4 regions of the Rhizobium binae genome follow, and region 4 is predicted to be linked to each of the others. Evidence: predicted binding sites of a transcription regulator. Region 4 holds the regulator's gene; each other region holds the start of a gene.
The links. Region 4 encodes PhoB, which activates phosphate uptake and scavenging genes when phosphate is short. Its sites were predicted from a motif close to TGTCATNNANCTGTCAT; they were not measured.
Positions count from the first base shown of each region.

Region 1: the regulator PhoB is predicted to act here: its motif matches at 1,362-1,378, upstream of J2J99_RS04985 (DUF47 domain-containing protein).
Region 2: the regulator PhoB is predicted to act here: its motif matches at 2,490-2,506, upstream of phnG (phosphonate C-P lyase system protein PhnG).
Region 3: the regulator PhoB is predicted to act here: its motif matches at 2,173-2,189, upstream of pstS (phosphate ABC transporter substrate-binding protein PstS).

Region 1 covers NZ_CP071604.1:1,045,902-1,049,716, reverse strand. The annotation lists gene tldD (metalloprotease TldD) at 1-153, shown strand, start outside; gene J2J99_RS04995 (GNAT family N-acetyltransferase) at 168-659, shown strand; gene J2J99_RS04990 (NUDIX hydrolase) at 705-1,202, opposite strand; gene J2J99_RS04985 (DUF47 domain-containing protein) at 1,489-2,130, shown strand; gene J2J99_RS04980 (inorganic phosphate transporter) at 2,130-3,143, shown strand; gene J2J99_RS04975 (nucleoside triphosphate pyrophosphohydrolase family protein) at 3,188-3,505, opposite strand; gene J2J99_RS04970 (D-alanyl-D-alanine carboxypeptidase family protein) at 3,585-3,815, opposite strand, start outside.
Region 2 covers NZ_CP071604.1:227,737-231,551, reverse strand. The annotation lists gene J2J99_RS01070 (ABC transporter ATP-binding protein) at 1-123, shown strand, start outside; gene dapB (4-hydroxy-tetrahydrodipicolinate reductase) at 139-963, shown strand; gene J2J99_RS01060 (2,3-bisphosphoglycerate-dependent phosphoglycerate mutase) at 985-1,620, shown strand; gene phnF (phosphonate metabolism transcriptional regulator PhnF) at 1,660-2,397, opposite strand; gene phnG (phosphonate C-P lyase system protein PhnG) at 2,577-3,053, shown strand; gene phnH (phosphonate C-P lyase system protein PhnH) at 3,053-3,661, shown strand; gene J2J99_RS01040 (carbon-phosphorus lyase complex subunit) at 3,666-3,815, shown strand, end outside.
Region 3 covers NZ_CP071604.1:217,460-221,274, reverse strand. The annotation lists gene phnE (phosphonate ABC transporter, permease protein PhnE) at 1-485, shown strand, start outside; gene phnE (phosphonate ABC transporter, permease protein PhnE) at 493-1,830, shown strand; gene pstS (phosphate ABC transporter substrate-binding protein PstS) at 2,296-3,318, shown strand; gene pstC (phosphate ABC transporter permease subunit PstC) at 3,405-3,815, shown strand, end outside.
Region 4 covers NZ_CP071604.1:558,322-562,136, reverse strand. The annotation lists gene J2J99_RS02735 (aspartate aminotransferase family protein) at 1-275, opposite strand, end outside; gene J2J99_RS02730 (GcrA family cell cycle regulator) at 701-1,234, shown strand; gene J2J99_RS02725 (hypothetical protein) at 1,408-1,665, shown strand; gene phoB (phosphate regulon transcriptional regulator PhoB) at 1,763-2,446, opposite strand; gene phoU (phosphate signaling complex protein PhoU) at 2,582-3,295, opposite strand; gene pstB (phosphate ABC transporter ATP-binding protein PstB) at 3,340-3,815, opposite strand, start outside.

The DNA of each region.
Region 1 (3,815 bases), 490 kb from region 4:
GATGCGATGAAGCGGGTGTCGATGATCGGCAACGACATGAAGCTCGACACCGGCATCGGCAATTGCGGCAAGGGCGGGCAATGGGTCCCGGTCGGCGTCGGCCAGCCGCATCTGCGCATGGATCAGGTCACCGTCGGCGGCACGCAGACCTGAGGCGGGAGGGATCGATGGCGGAGATAGAGGTCAGGCCTTTTGCCGAAGGCGACGCCGATGACGTGCTATCGTTGATCCTGCCGATCCAGCGCGAGGAATTCGGCATCGACATCACCGCCGATGCCCAGCCGGATCTCAGGGTCATTCCGGATTTCTACCAGTCCGGCAAAGGCCAGTTCTGGGTGGCGGTCAAGGACGGCGCGATCGTCGGCACGGTGGGCTTGAAGGATATCGGCAACAACCAGGCGGCGCTGCGCAAGATGTTCGTCGCCGCCGAAGTTCGCGGCCGCGAGCACGGCGTGGCGGCGCTGCTGCTCGACCGCCTGCTTGTCCACTGCAGGGATGCCGGCCTCACCGATATCTTCCTCGGCACAACAGACAAATTCGTCGCAGCGCACCGCTTTTACGAGAAGAACGGCTTTGCGGAGATCGCCAAGAGTGCCCTGCCCCGCGCCTTTCCACTGATGGCGGTGGACAGCAAGTTCTATCGCTATAAGGTCGGGTGACGAAACATAAGGGTGCCGTTGCGAAAACCGCGCCCAGTTTCGGCATCACGCTTTAGCCGGTTTCATCACCGTTTTTTCAACCCTGCCCAACAAGCTTTTCAGTTCGGGCTCGCGAACGAGAACAGCGGCTTCGAGCGGCGACAACCACCGGCTGCTCCGTTGTTTTTCCTCCGGAAACTTCTTGTCAATTTCTCGGGCTTCCAGGAGATGGACCTGAACAACCGAGGGAACGCGCTCGCCGTTGGCGCGCGTCTTGATATAGGTGTAGAAGCCGAAGTGGCGCTTCTTGGCCTTACCCCTCACACCGGCTTCCTCCCATGCCTCACGCTCGGCAACCTGATGGGGCGCAAGCTGGGTGATAGGCCAGCCTTTGGGAATGGTCCACGGGCCACTTTCGTGCGATGTGATCAGCAGAACCTCCACCGCGTTGTCGCCGACCTTTCGGTAGCAGATCGCCGCAAACTGCTCGATCGCTTCACTGCGAAACAGCTGCTCGGTCGCGCCTACGAGCCGGCCGAGATATGACCTAGCTTTCTTCGGCAATCGCGTCAGCCACCACTGGCCGGCAATTATTTGTGGCGGAAGCCATGTCGATTTCCCCGATCAATGTGGATGAAAGCCTGGGCTGTGCCGAACGACAATGGACCAAAGGTTCGGTGACCGAGAATGTTCTTCAACTGGGTCCCTATTTCAAGGCGCCACTGTCACAAATCTGTCATAAACTGAAATTTGCCCCTATCTCTTCAAAGAGATAGGGTTTAGGACGGCTGCCACGTTTAATGGGTTGCTCTCGCCGTCGATAGCACAAACCAGGGATCGCGAGGTATTTATGCTGGGTTGGTTTCGAAAGTTGATGCCGCGCGAAGACCGGTTTTTTGTGCTGTTTGAACAGCATTCGACGACGATCGTTGGAGCCGCACAGGCTCTGGACAGGCTGCTGTCGGGGATTGAGATCGAACGGCAATGTGACACGATCGTACGATTGGAAGACCAGGCGGACAATATCACGCGTGAGGTCATGCAGGCCGTGCGGCGAAGCTTCATCACGCCCTTCGATCGCGGCGACATCAAGGACCTCATCCAATCCATGGATGACGCGATCGACATGATGCACAAGACCGTCAAGACCATCCGCCTCTTCGAGCAGACCAACTTCGATCCGGGCATGCGGGAGATGGGCAAGACCGTTGTCGAGGCCGCCAATCTTATCGCCGAGGCAATTCCGTTGCTTGATCGCATGACCGTCAATGCGCCGCGTCTATCTGCCATTGTCGAGCAGGTCACGCGGGTGGAAGGCCGCTCCGACGAACTGCACGAGCAGGGCCTTAAAGATTTGTTCCGCCGGCACGGCGCCAACAATGCAATGGCCTATATGATCGGCAGCGAAATCTATGGTGAGCTGGAAAAGGTGGTCGACCGTTTCGAGGATGTCGCCAACGAGATCAGCGGCATCGTGATCGAGAATGTCTGATGGAGGCCGCGCTCGCTCTTCCCCTTCTCGTCGGGCTAATCGGCGTCGCCCTGCTGTTCGATTTTCTCAATGGCCTGCATGATGCTGCCAATTCGATTGCGACGATCGTATCGACTCGGGTCCTGAGGCCGCAATACGCGGTCATCTGGGCCGCTTTCTTCAATTTCATCGCCTTTCTGTTCTTCGGCCTGCATGTGGCCGAGACGCTTGGAACCGGCATCATCGATCCGGCAATCGTCACGCCGCAGGTGATTTTCGCAGCCCTCGTGGGCGCGATCGTCTGGAACGTCGTGACCTGGATCTTTGGGATTCCCTCCAGCTCCTCCCATGCTCTGGTCGGCGGACTGGTCGGAGCGGGCCTTGCCAAAACCGGCCTTAGCTCGATTGTCTGGAGCGGTCTTCTCAAGACGGCTGCGGCAATCGTGATGTCACCGATGATCGGATTTCTTCTGGCGCTGTTTCTGATCCTGGCAGTAACCTGGACGTTCATCCGCCAGACGCCCTTTGCAGTCGATCGATCGTTTCGCATCCTGCAGTTTGCTTCGGCCTCGCTCTATTCGCTCGGCCACGGCGGCAACGACGCGCAGAAGACCATGGGCATCATCGCCGTGCTTCTCTATTCGCAGGGTTACTTCGGCGGCGGCTTCCATGTGCCGCTCTGGGTGGTCCTCTCATGCCAGGCCGCGATGGCTCTCGGCACGCTGTTCGGCGGCTGGCGCATCGTTCACACGATGGGTTCGAAGATTACCAGGCTGAACCCGATGCAGGGCTTCTGCGCCGAAACAGGCGGCGCCTTGACGCTCTTCGGCGCGACCTGGCTCGGCATTCCGGTTTCAACCACCCACACCATAACCGGCGCCATCGTCGGCGTCGGCGCTGCAAGGCGCATGTCTGCAGTGCGATGGGGTCTGGCGGGCAATATCGTCGTCGCGTGGATCATCACCCTGCCGGCCGCCGCGATGATTTCGGCGCTTTCGTTCTGGCTGGTAACCGGATTGAGCAAAGTCCTATAAAGCCGGTCGCGATCTCGCGGATCCGGTTGCGCGAGCCGCAGAGCTTAGGCGTCCGGCGTCTGCACCGGCTGAAACCGCCACTTCCGCTCGATCGCGGCGGCGAGGTCGATGTCGTTGCGGCGGGCAAAGAGCAGGATATGGCCCAGCAGGTCTGCGGCTTCGTCGGCAAGATCTCGGTCGAGCTCTTCCTGCGTCCGTTCCCTGCGGCGGCCGCGGCCGGTCAGGCGGTTCCAGGCCTGGGTGAGCTCGCCGACCTCCTCCTGCAGTTTCAACAGAAACCAGTCGGCGTCGCGCTCGATGCCGTTGGCGGCGGCATAGGCGGCGGATGAGGTTTCGAACTGGTCGGCGAGACGGCGCAGCATGAGCGTTCTCCTTTTGTTTATGGAGGAGACGCCGATTCCCAGGGAATGTCCAGAGTGGCCGCCCGGATCGTCGCGGCGGTCAGCCGTGATCGGGCAGCAGCATGCAGTCGTAGGAGCGCTGCTTCAGCGCATCGCAGGCCGAAACCGCGGCATCCCGGCTGGCGAAGCCGACGAAGCGGGCGCGGTAGATCCTTTTGGCACCCTGCCCGACCGCTTCGGTATAGGGCGAGGCGGAATTGAGTTGCGCGCGGGCTTCCGACTGCGCCTGGGCGAGAAGCGCACGCGCCGCATCGGCGCTCGGCGCGGCCGA
Region 2 (3,815 bases), 330 kb from region 4:
GTCGTCATGCAGCAGGGCCGGGTCGTGGAAGAAGGCAATCACGAGACGCTTGCGAAGGTCAGCGACGGTCTTTACGCTCGCCTCAACAATCTGCAGAGGCCTTCGGCCTCCGATATAAACTGACCTGGTGAGACCGAAATGAGCGATGCTGCGATGAAAATGGTGGTGGTCGGCGCGGCGGGGCGCATGGGACAGACGCTGATCCGGCTCATCCATTCGATCGAAGGCGTGATGCTGCACGCCGCCGTCGAGCGCGCCGGCTCGCCGTTTATCGGCATGGATGCCGGCGAAATCGCCGGGCTTGGCCCGACCGGCGTCATCATCGGCGACGATCCGCTCACTGCCTTCCTGCATGCAGAAGGCGTGCTCGACTTCACCTCACCGGCAGCAACGGTGGAATTTTCGGGCCTTGCTGCCCAGGCCCGCATCGTCCACATCGTCGGCACCACAGGCTGTTCGACGGACGACGATGCCCGGATCGCCGCCGCAGCCCGCCATGCCCGTATCGTCAAGTCGGGCAATATGAGCCTCGGCGTCAATCTGCTCAGCGTGCTGGCCGAACAGGCAGCGCGGGCGCTCGATCCCGCAGACTGGGACATCGAAATCCTGGAAATGCACCACAAACACAAGGTGGATGCGCCGTCCGGCACCGCCCTTCTCCTCGGCGAGGCCGCCGCCAGGGGCCGCAATATCGATCTCGCCTCGAAATCGGTGAGGGTCCGCGACGGCCATACCGGAGCTCGGCAAGCCGGCACGATCGGCTTTGCGACGCTGCGCGGCGGCTCCGTCATCGGCGAGCATTCCGTGCTTTTCGCCGGAGAAGGCGAAATCGTCAGCCTGTCGCACAGCGCGACCGACCGCTCGATCTTCGCGCGTGGCGCCATCAAGGCAGCTCTCTGGGCGCGCGACAAAAAGCCCGGTCTCTATTCCATGCTCGACGTGCTCGGGCTTTCCTCCCAATAATGACATTTCGGAGATATATTCATGAGCGGAACTCTCGTCCTCGTTCGCCACGGCCAGAGCGACTGGAACCTGAAGAATCTCTTCACCGGCTGGAAGGATCCCGATCTGACCGAGCTCGGCATTCAGGAAGCCAATGCCGGCGGCGCCGCACTTGCCGAATACGGGATCAAATTCGACGTCGCCTATACCTCGGCGCTGGTGCGCGCCCAGCACACGCTGAAGCTCATCCTCGATAAGGTCGGCCAGCCCGACCTGCAGACGATCCGCGACCAGGCACTGAACGAGCGCGACTACGGCGACCTCTCCGGGCTCAACAAGGACGATGCCCGCGCCAAATGGGGCGAGGAACAGGTCCATATCTGGCGCCGCTCCTACGACGTACCGCCTCCCGGCGGCGAAAGCCTGCGCGATACCGGTGCCCGCGTCTGGCCCTATTACCTCACCGAAATCCTGCCGCGGGTGCTGCGCGGCGAGAAAGTGCTGGTCGCCGCACACGGCAATTCGCTGCGCTCGCTCGTCATGGTGCTGGACAAGCTGAGCAAAGAAGGCGTGCTCGCCCTCAATCTCGCGACCGGCGTTCCCATGGTCTACAAGCTGAACGCCGATTCCACCGTCGCTTCCAAGGAAGTGCTCGGCGACATGTCCGGCGCACACTGAATCCCACGGCCTTCCCTGCACCGACAGGGAAGGCCGTCCTTAGTTCTCAATCGTGAACTGGACCCGGTCGGCCGCGAACCGGCTGATTGAATATTGCACCGGCACGCCGTCGAGATCGGTATTCATCGCCTTGGCGATCAGCAGAATCGCACCGGGGGTGAGTTCGAGATCGGCCAGATCAGCCGTGTCGGCATGCGCCGCAGTCACCTCGGTCGTCGCCCGGACATAGTCCCCCAGTCCAAGGTCGGCGAAAGCCTTGGTGATCGATTGATGTTTGCGATAGGCCTCGCCGATCCCGGCGAAATGCTCGGCGGGAAACCAGCTCGTCGCCTTTGACACCGGCCGCTTGTCGGCCTCGCGCAGCGTTTCCAGCCGGATCACCCTTGCGCCCGCCTTCAGCCCCAGCCAGCGGGCGACCTCGGCGCTCGCCTCCTCCTTCACCTCATCCAACAGCAGGCTGCGCATCTCGCGCGCCTGATCGCCGATGCCGGCGGTAAACCGCGTGCGTCTGGTGATCGGGAAATTCAGTCGCTCCTTGCGTTCAATCAGCGTGCCGCGACCTTGCACCGCACGGACGATGCCTTCCTGAGCCAAGGCTGCCAAAGCGCTGCGCACCGTATGCCGGTTGACACCGAATTGCAGCGCCAGGACGGTTTCGGGCGGCACCATTCCGGTTTCATCATAGGCGCCATTGCCGATCGCCTCACGAATCCGGTCGGCGATCTGGCGCCAGAGCGCCACGCCGGTCTGCCTTTGCACCTGAGTCAGTCCCGCCATTCCATCCCCTGCCCTGCCATTTCACGCCTTCGATCGAATTCGAGGAATTACAGCATCCTTCACGCGCCTGAGAAGACCGCCGCTCTGCAGAATGTCACACGCTTGTCACGGCATCGATTTAGGACTAAGTATAGCTTGTATGGTTGTCTATATCAATAGACATTTGAAGGGAAGCGGCGATGATATCAGCGGACAGCAACAACGCTGCGTCACAGACGGCATCGGGGCGCAAGCGCGCCGCCGATCTGCTGGCGCGCGCAGAACGCAGCGAACTCTCGGCGGCCTGGAATGCGTTGCCGCAAAAGCCTTCGGCGCATGCGGTGCGCGGACCGGAGACCGGGCTGGTGATGGTGCGCGGACGCATCGGCGGCGGCGGCGCTCCCTTCAATCTTGGCGAGGTGACGGTGACGCGCGCGACGGTCCGACTCGACTCCGGCTCGGTCGGCCACGCGCAGGCGCTCGGCACCGACCGCGAGAAGGCGCGGCTGGCAGCGATCTTCGATGCGCTCTGGCAGGAGGAGGCGACGAAGGATTTCGTCGAACGGGCGCTGCTTTTGCCGATCACTGAGCGGATCGCCGATGCCGAACGCCGCAAGGCCGACGAGACGGCGGCGACCCGCGTCGATTTCTTCACCATGGTGCGGGGGGACAACTGATGGACTTCAAGACGGAAGCCTTGACCGGCGGCTTTGCCGAGCCGGTCTTCCATGCCCAGAGCGTCTTCAAGATGCTGATGGACGGAACCGCCCGTCCCGGGACGATCCAGACCGTTCAGCCCGATGTCGCGCCGCCTGTGCCGCTCGGCGTTGCCGCCGGCGCGATCGCGCTGACGCTCTGCGACCACGATACGCCGGTCTGGCTTTCCCAGGGGCTGACGAAATCGGCCGTGCCGGAGTGGCTCGGCTTCCACACCGGCGCGCCGGTGACCACGGAGAAGGCCGAGGCACGCTTCGCCTTCACCGAAGCCGGCGCCGCGCTTTGCCCCTTCGGCCTTTTCGCCTCAGGCACGCAGGAATATCCCGACCGTTCGACGACGCTCGTCATCGAACTTTCCGAACTCGAGGGTGGGCGCAGGCTGGCGCTGATCGGTCCCGGCATCCAGAGCGTCGCCGAAATTGCGCCCCTCGGGCTGCCGGAAACCTTTCTGCGGCTCTGGACCGAGAACCGCGCGCTCTTTCCGCGCGGCATCGACATCGTGCTGACATCGGCCGAGCGCTTCCTCTGCCTGCCGCGCACCACCAAGATCACAGCAACGGAGATCTGAGCTGATGTATGTTGCCGTCAAGGGTGGCGAGGCCGCCATCGCCAATGCCCACCGCCTGCTCGCCGACCGCCGCCGCGGCGACCGTTCGCTGCCGGCGATCGGTATCGACCAGATCGTCGCGCAGCTGGCGCTCGCCGTCGACCGCGTCATGGCC
Region 3 (3,815 bases), 340 kb from region 4:
AGCGCACTATGGAATTTCTGCGCGCCTTCCCGGAGATCGTCATTGCCGGTCTGTTTTCGGCGATCCTTTCGATTGGTCCGGTGGCCGCCATTATCGCGATCACGCTCCACACAATCGGCGCACTCGGCAAGCTCTTCTATGAAGTTGCCGAAAACATCGACATGAAACCGGACGAAGGCATGCGGGCCGTCGGTGCGAACTGGCTGGAGCGCGTGCGCTTCGCCGCCCTGCCCCAGCTAATGCCGAACTATGCTTCCTATGCGCTGCTGCGTCTTGAGATAAATGTGCGTGCGTCGACCATTATCGGAGCCGTCGGTGGCGGCGGCATCGGCGAGGAATTGAAGCTTTCGATCTCGCGCGGATTCGGCGCCAAGACGGTGGCACTCGTTCTGCTGCTGTTCGTGACGATCGTTGCCGTCGACCAGTTTTCCGCTTGGCTGCGCCGCCGGCTCGTCGGCGAACACGCCTTTCTTCTGCAACATTGAGGCCGCCATGACGGTGATCGACGCTAACCGCATGCACGAAATTGAAGCGCGCTATCCGGAATATCTGCACCGGTCGTTCCGCCAGCGTTTCGGCGGGCTGATGCTCCTCATCGCTACGCTGCTCTACGGCCTCTACGCCGTCTGGTTCTTCGACCTGCCGAAGCTCATCGCCGAAGCCCACTGGGAACGCTTCGGCATCTACATGAGTCAGTGGATCAGCTATGACGTGCAGCCGGAATTCCGCATCGAGGATGATGGCACGATCCAGACGCGCTATCCGCGCTTTTCGCCGCTCGGTGACGATCCGCATCCGGACTGGGTAAAGGCCAATGCCGATGGCAGCATCACGGTTGACGTCGGCGGCAGCAACCGGATTGTCACCGTAAGCAAGAGCCAGACGACGATCGTTGCCCATGGCATGACGGTGCCGGTCGATGTCACCAGCGGCGCGCCAAAAGTCGTCGGACCGGTGCCGAGTTGGATGACCGTTTATGATGACAACGTACTTGCCGATCTCGGTTTCGCTGGGAACGTCAGCGTCTCCGCCGATCGCGTAAAGGTGCGCAAACGCTTCATCGGCTGGCCGAATTTCGTGTTTGATACGCAGTCGACCTTCTTTGACAAGCCGGTTGGCGAGGTCCTCAGTCTCATCGTCTCCGCTCCGCGCATCGAGCCCGATAAGTCCAACCTGTCGCTCGCCTTCGACAATATCTGGAACAACAGCGCATGGCAGCATGGCGACGTGTGGACCAAGCTGTTTCAGACGATCGTGATGGCTTTCCTCGGCACGCTGCTCGGTTCGCTTGCCGCCTTCCCTCTCGCCTTCATGGCGGCGCGCAACATCACCCCGAACAGGTTCCTCAATCAGGCGCTGAAGCGCTTCTTCGACTTCCTGCGCTCCGTCGACATGCTGATCTGGGCGCTGTTCCTGACGCGCGCCTTCGGCCCCGGCCCGCTTGCGGGTTCCGGCGCCATCTTTCTTACGGAGACCGGCACGCTCGGCAAGCTCTATTCCGAAGGGCTGGAAAATATCGACAACAAGCCTCGCGAAGGCGTCAAATCCACGGGCGCATCGACCATGCTGGTCCATCGCTACGGCATCATGCCGCAGATCGTTCCGGTTATCGTCAGCCAGACGCTCTATCAGTGGGAATCGAACGTGCGTGGCGCCACCATCATCGGCGCCGTCGGCGCGGGCGGCATCGGCCTTAAGCTCTGGGAGGCCATGCGCACCAACTCAAACTGGCAAAATGTCGGCTATATGGTTCTCCTGGTGTTGCTGGTGGTCTTCGTGTTCGATGCATGCTCCAATGCTTTGAGACGTCGTCTGATAGGCGACCGATAAACCGAAGCTGATCGGCGATCCGGATCGGCATTTGAATGGTCGCCGGGGGAGAGATCTGGGCTAGGAGCTCGGGTGGCACATAAGGGCCACGCCGATGGGTCCATCGGCGCCTTCGGCTTGGTCGAGCTGAAGCGCCAGCCGCTTGTGCAAACGACCGTGATCGTCGGTCTTGCCCGCGTGAACTGCCTCGGTCTCAGTGACTTGATTAAATGCGTTATTCTTAAACGCGTCCGTTCGTCATCGCTTGAATTGCGCCTCAATCGCCAAGGGTGTTATTTCGTCTTCTTCCTATTTCGAACTGTTTCATTTTTTGCATCCCGGTTGAGCTCATCCTCTGGCGGTTGTCACGAAACTGTCATCCAAACGTCATCGTTCTGCAATGTGCCGCCACTAGCTGAACATACTCGCCGCTTTGCCCCGATGACGGCACGCAATCGAACACAATTTATTGAGGAAGCGTTTCTCATGCTCACCAGCAAAATTCTCTCGGCCTGCTTCGGCGCGGGCCTTGTTGCCGCTCTGGCGGTTTCGGCCTCCGCCGCCGATATAACCGGCGCCGGCTCCACCTTCGTCTATCCCGTACTCTCCAAGTGGTCTGCAGACTACAACAAGCAGACCGGCGACAAGCTGAACTACCAGTCGATCGGTTCGGGCGGCGGTATCGCCCAGATTAAGGCGGCAACGGTCGACTTCGGCGCATCCGACAAGCCGCTCGATCCCAAGGAACTGACCGATGGCGGCTTCGGCCAGTTCCCGCTCGTCGTCGGCGGCATCGTTCCCGTCATCAACGTCAAGGGCATCAAGTCGGGCGAGCTGAAGCTGACCGGCAAGGTTCTCGCCGACATCTATCTCGGCAACGTCACCAAGTGGAACGACAAGGCCATCGCCGATCTGAACCCGGGCCTGAAGCTGCCCGACAGCCAGATCGCCGTCGTCCACCGTTCGGACGGTTCGGGCACTTCCTTCAACTGGACCAACTACTTCTCCAAGGTCAATGAAGACTGGAAGAGCAAGGTCGGCGAAGGCACCGCCGTCAACTGGCCGGTCGGCATCGGTGGCAAGGGCAATGAAGGCGTCGCCGCCTACGTTACCCGCGTCAAGGATTCGATCGGCTATGTCGAATATGCCTACGCCCTGCAGAACAAGCTGTCCTACGCGCTGATCCAGAACGCTGCCGGCCAGTATCCGAAGCCGAATGCCGAAAGCTTCTCGGCCGCTGCCGCCAGCGCCGAATGGACCAAGGCTCAGGACTTCTACCTGATCATGACCAATGCTCCGGGTGAAAAGGCCTGGCCGGTGACCGCCACGACCTGGGCGATCATGTATAAGGATCCGAAGGATGCGGCGCGCTCCAAGGCTGCCTTCGCCTTCTTCAAGTGGGCGCTGGAAAAGGGCCAGAAGGAAGCCTCTTCCCTCGATTACGTTCCGCTTCCGGAGACCCTGGTGAAGCAGATCGAAGACTACTGGACAGCTTCCTTCAAGGGCTGATACAGACGAGCCTGCGGTCGGGGCGGCAAGCGAGGCTTGCCGCCCCGTATGCTTTTGACGCCCCTCAAAGCAGTCGAGCAATTGATATGAGCGAAGCATCGGCATCGCTGCCCGCGGGAGTGGGCGTGAAGCGTCGCCACGGCGCGACCGGCGATCGTATTTTCTATTGGATAGTTCTGGGCTGCGGTCTCTTCGTTCTGGCAGCGCTGCTGGCCGCGGCGACTTCCATGGCCTTGAGCGGGTTTCAGGCATTCCGGACCTTCGGTCTGGGCTTCCTCACCGGCACGGAATGGGATCCCGTTGCCCAGCAGTTCTCGGGGCTTGTCCCGATTTATGGCACGCTGGTCACTTCGGTGCTTGCCATGATCATCGGCGTTCCGATCAGCCTGGGTATTGCCGTCTTCATTACCGAAGTCGCACCGCGCTCGGTTCGCGGCCCGATCGGCGGGGCGGTCGAACTTCTCGCCGGCATCCCGTCGATCATCTACGGCATGTGG
Region 4 (3,815 bases):
ACCTTGTCGGCGAAAGTGGCGTCCGTCAGGCGTTTGGCCAGGCGCTCCTGGCCGGGGATCTCATAGATGTTGGAGAGGTGCCAGACCTTGTCGGCCTGCTCCTTCAGGGCGGCGACCACATGCGGATTGCCGTGGCCGACCGACGTGACGGCGACGCCGGCGCCGAAATCGAGATAACGCTCGCCGCTTTCGGTGATCAGCCACACGCCCTCGCCTCGCTCGAACCGCAACGGGGCACGAGAATAGGTGTCATAAAGCGGCGCGGCTTCTGCCATGGCGCGGGTCTCCCGATCAGCGTTGTCAATCACCGGACTCCGGCTAAGAAAACCAGGCCCGAAAAATCAAAAATGCCGCCTTGCGGCGGCGACCAGCACTATTTCCTCTTCGCGCTGCAATGTCAACAAAACTGCGCCCTTAGCGCATGCAGCAAGCTTGTACAGCGGCATTTCCGGCCTTCAACAGGCATTATTGCAGAAATGACACGCACAGGCAGCAAGTTGGGGAAAACTCCGAATTCGATTCATCCGGATTCCCGCGACTCTTGTCACGGAGTCAGGCTCACACTAGGTTAAAGTTCAATTACTAGACTGCATGCGGCGGAACTAGTCACCAAAATTGATCAGGCGTTTCCTGTTTCGGAGGCTTCCGGGACAACGGTGAGGGATTCTGCCATCACCAACGCAGAAGGTGGAGACAGGGCATGAACTGGACAGACGAGCGGGTCGAGAAACTCAAGAAGCTGTGGTCCGAAGGGCTGAGCGCCAGCCAGATCGCGGCACAGCTTGGCGGCGTGAGCCGAAACGCCGTTATCGGCAAGGTGCACCGGCTGAGCCTGCCGGGCCGTGCCAAGGCCGGCGGCACGGCGACGGCGGCGCGCACGCCGAAGCGCCAGACATCGACGCCGCGCGCGCCGAGCTACGCCTCGCGGATCACCACCCGCACCGTGACCCGCCAGCAGGGCGCAACGATGCTGAAGGAGGAGATCGAGGTCGATGCGGTCGAGGACATGGAATATGTGCCGGCCGGCAACGTGGTCGTTCCGATTTCCCGCCGCCTCGGCCTGACCGAACTGACCGAACGCACCTGCAAATGGCCGGTCGGCGATCCGCTCAAGGACGATTTCCACTTCTGCGGCTGTGAATCTCCTGACAATTCGCCCTATTGCAGCTATCATCAGAAGCTCGCCTACCAGCCGATCAACGAACGCCGCCGGGCGGCGGCGCGGGTCAGCTGAGCGGCCACGCCATCGTCAGAATGCAGAAGACGGGCCGAGTGGCCCGTTTTTTATTGGTTGGAGTGGGAAGCTGTAGGTTTTTCCTCGACGCTGTGCGAATTCGGGCTGCGGCTTCTCTCGTGCTCTTCGCATGGATCCGAGGGTCAGGCCCCTGGGATGACAGAGGAGAGGTGGTGCCTAGACGCATAAGCCTCGCCGGCGCGATGAAGTTACGGCAGAAGCGCCGCTTCACAAGCTACGTCAGCGGTGCGTTTGGCGAGAACGCCAACCCACACTCCGTCATCCCAGGGCTTGACCCTGGGATCCACAACCAGGCACCCGGCTTCGATAATTTCCCTGCAGTTGAATGCCATCGCTCCTCCCGCAGCGCCAGCCGCATGGATCCCAGGGTCAAGCCCTGGGATGACGGAGGAGAGGTGGTGCCTGGATGACAGAGGTGAGCTGGTGCCCGCTCATACGCCGCGCCGGTGCGATGAAGGCCTGGGAAAGGCTGCACCGGCGGAACGCCAACCCCACACTCCCTCAGCCTCAGGCTTCCATCGAATAGCCGGCGCCGCGGACGGTGCGGATGACGTCCTGCATGTTGGAGAAGTTCAAGGCCTTGCGCAGGCGGCCGACATGGACGTCAACGGTGCGTTCGTCGACATAGATGTCGTGGCCCCAGACGCCGTCGAGCAGCTGCGAGCGGGAGAAGACGCGGCCCGGCGACGACATCAGGAATTCCAAGAGGCGGAATTCGGTCGGGCCGAGGCGAACTTCGCGGCTCTTGCGATGGACGCGATGGGTTTCGCGGTCGAGCTCTATATCGCCGCATTTCAGCACCGAGGACAGCACCTCCGGGCGGGCACGGCGCAGCATGGCCTTGACGCGGGCGACGAGTTCGGGGGTCGAGAACGGCTTGACGACGTAATCGTCGGCGCCGGTGGACAGCCCGCGGACCCGCTCGCTCTCCTCGCCGCGCGCCGTCAGCATGATGATCGGCAGCCGCTCGGTTTCCGGCCGCATGCGCAGGCGCCGGCAGAGCTCGATGCCGGAGACGCCGGGCAGCATCCAATCGAGGATCAGGAGATCGGGCGTGCGCTCCTGAAGCCTGATCTCGGCCTCGTCGCCGCGCAGGATGGTATCGACCTCGAAGCCTTCCGCTTCGAGATTATAGCGGAGAAGCACGCTGAGGGCCTCTTCGTCTTCAACAACTGCAACTCTCGGGATCATGCGTGTCCGTCTCCTCGCGCACGATCCTTAAACCGGGAATGATTTAAGCAAGGGATCCCGCGCAAAATCAGAAATTGGCTGCGACCGCTTTGCGCGCCCGGACGGGCGCGCACGCAATGGGCTGGTTCGGCACGGTTATTCCGTGGCGGCACCGACGGTGTTGGCGCTGTCGTCCTTCGGACGGTCGCCTTCCGGCTGGGCGCCGGTCGCCATGTAGTAGATCGTTTCGGCGATATTGGTCGCGTGGTCGCCGATGCGCTCGATGTTCTTGGCGCAGAACAGAAGATGCGTGCAGCTCGTGATGTTGCGCGGATCTTCCATCATATAGGTCAGGAGTTCGCGGAACAGCGACGTGTACATCGCGTCGATCTCGTTGTCGCGTTCGCGGATGGCATTCGCCTTGTCGGCGGCGCGCGTCGTATAGACGTCGAGCACTTCCTTGAGCTGGACAAGCGCCAGCTCGGACAGGTGCTCGAGACCGCGGGCGAGCTTGCGGGGAACGCCGGTGCTCTGCACGGCGATGACGCGCTTGGCGGTGTTCTTGCCGAGGTCGCCGACGCGTTCGAGATCGGCGGCGATGCGGATCGAACCCATGATTTCGCGCAGGTCCGAGGCCATCGGCTGGCGGCGGGCGATGGTGACGATCGCCTTGTCGCCGATCTCGCGCTCGGTGTGATCGAGGATCACATCGTCGGAAATGACCTTCTGCGCCAGCGCGGTATCACCGTTGACCAGCGCCCGGACGGATTCGGCGACCATCTGCTCGGCCAGGCCGCCCATCTCGGAAATCCGCCTGGACAGGAACTTCAGATCATCATCATAGGCAGAATAAATATGTGTCGATGCCATGGGGCTTTGTCCTCGAATAACGGGAAGGCTTCGGATAACCGCAATCAGCCGAAGCGACCCATGATGTAGTCCTGGGTGCGCGGATCGTCCGGATTGGTGAACATCTTGTCGGTGTCGTTCTCCTCGACGAGGTTGCCGAGGTGGAACATGGCGGTGCGCTGCGACACGCGCGCCGCCTGCTGCATGGAGTGGGTGACGATGACGATCGTGTAGTTCTCGCGCAGCTCGTGGATCAACTCCTCGACCTTGGCGGTGGCGATCGGGTCGAGCGCCGAGCAGGGCTCGTCCATCAGGATGACCTCAGGGCTGACGGCGACGGCGCGGGCAATGCACAGGCGCTGTTGCTGACCGCCGGAGAGGCCGGTGCCGGATTCATGGACGCGATCCTTGACCTCGTTCCAGAGGCCGGCGCGCTGCAGGCTGGTCTCGACGATCTGGTCGAGATCGGCCTTCGATTTGGCCAGTCCATGGATGCGCGGGCCGTAGGAGACGTTTTCATAGATCGACTTCGGGAACGGGT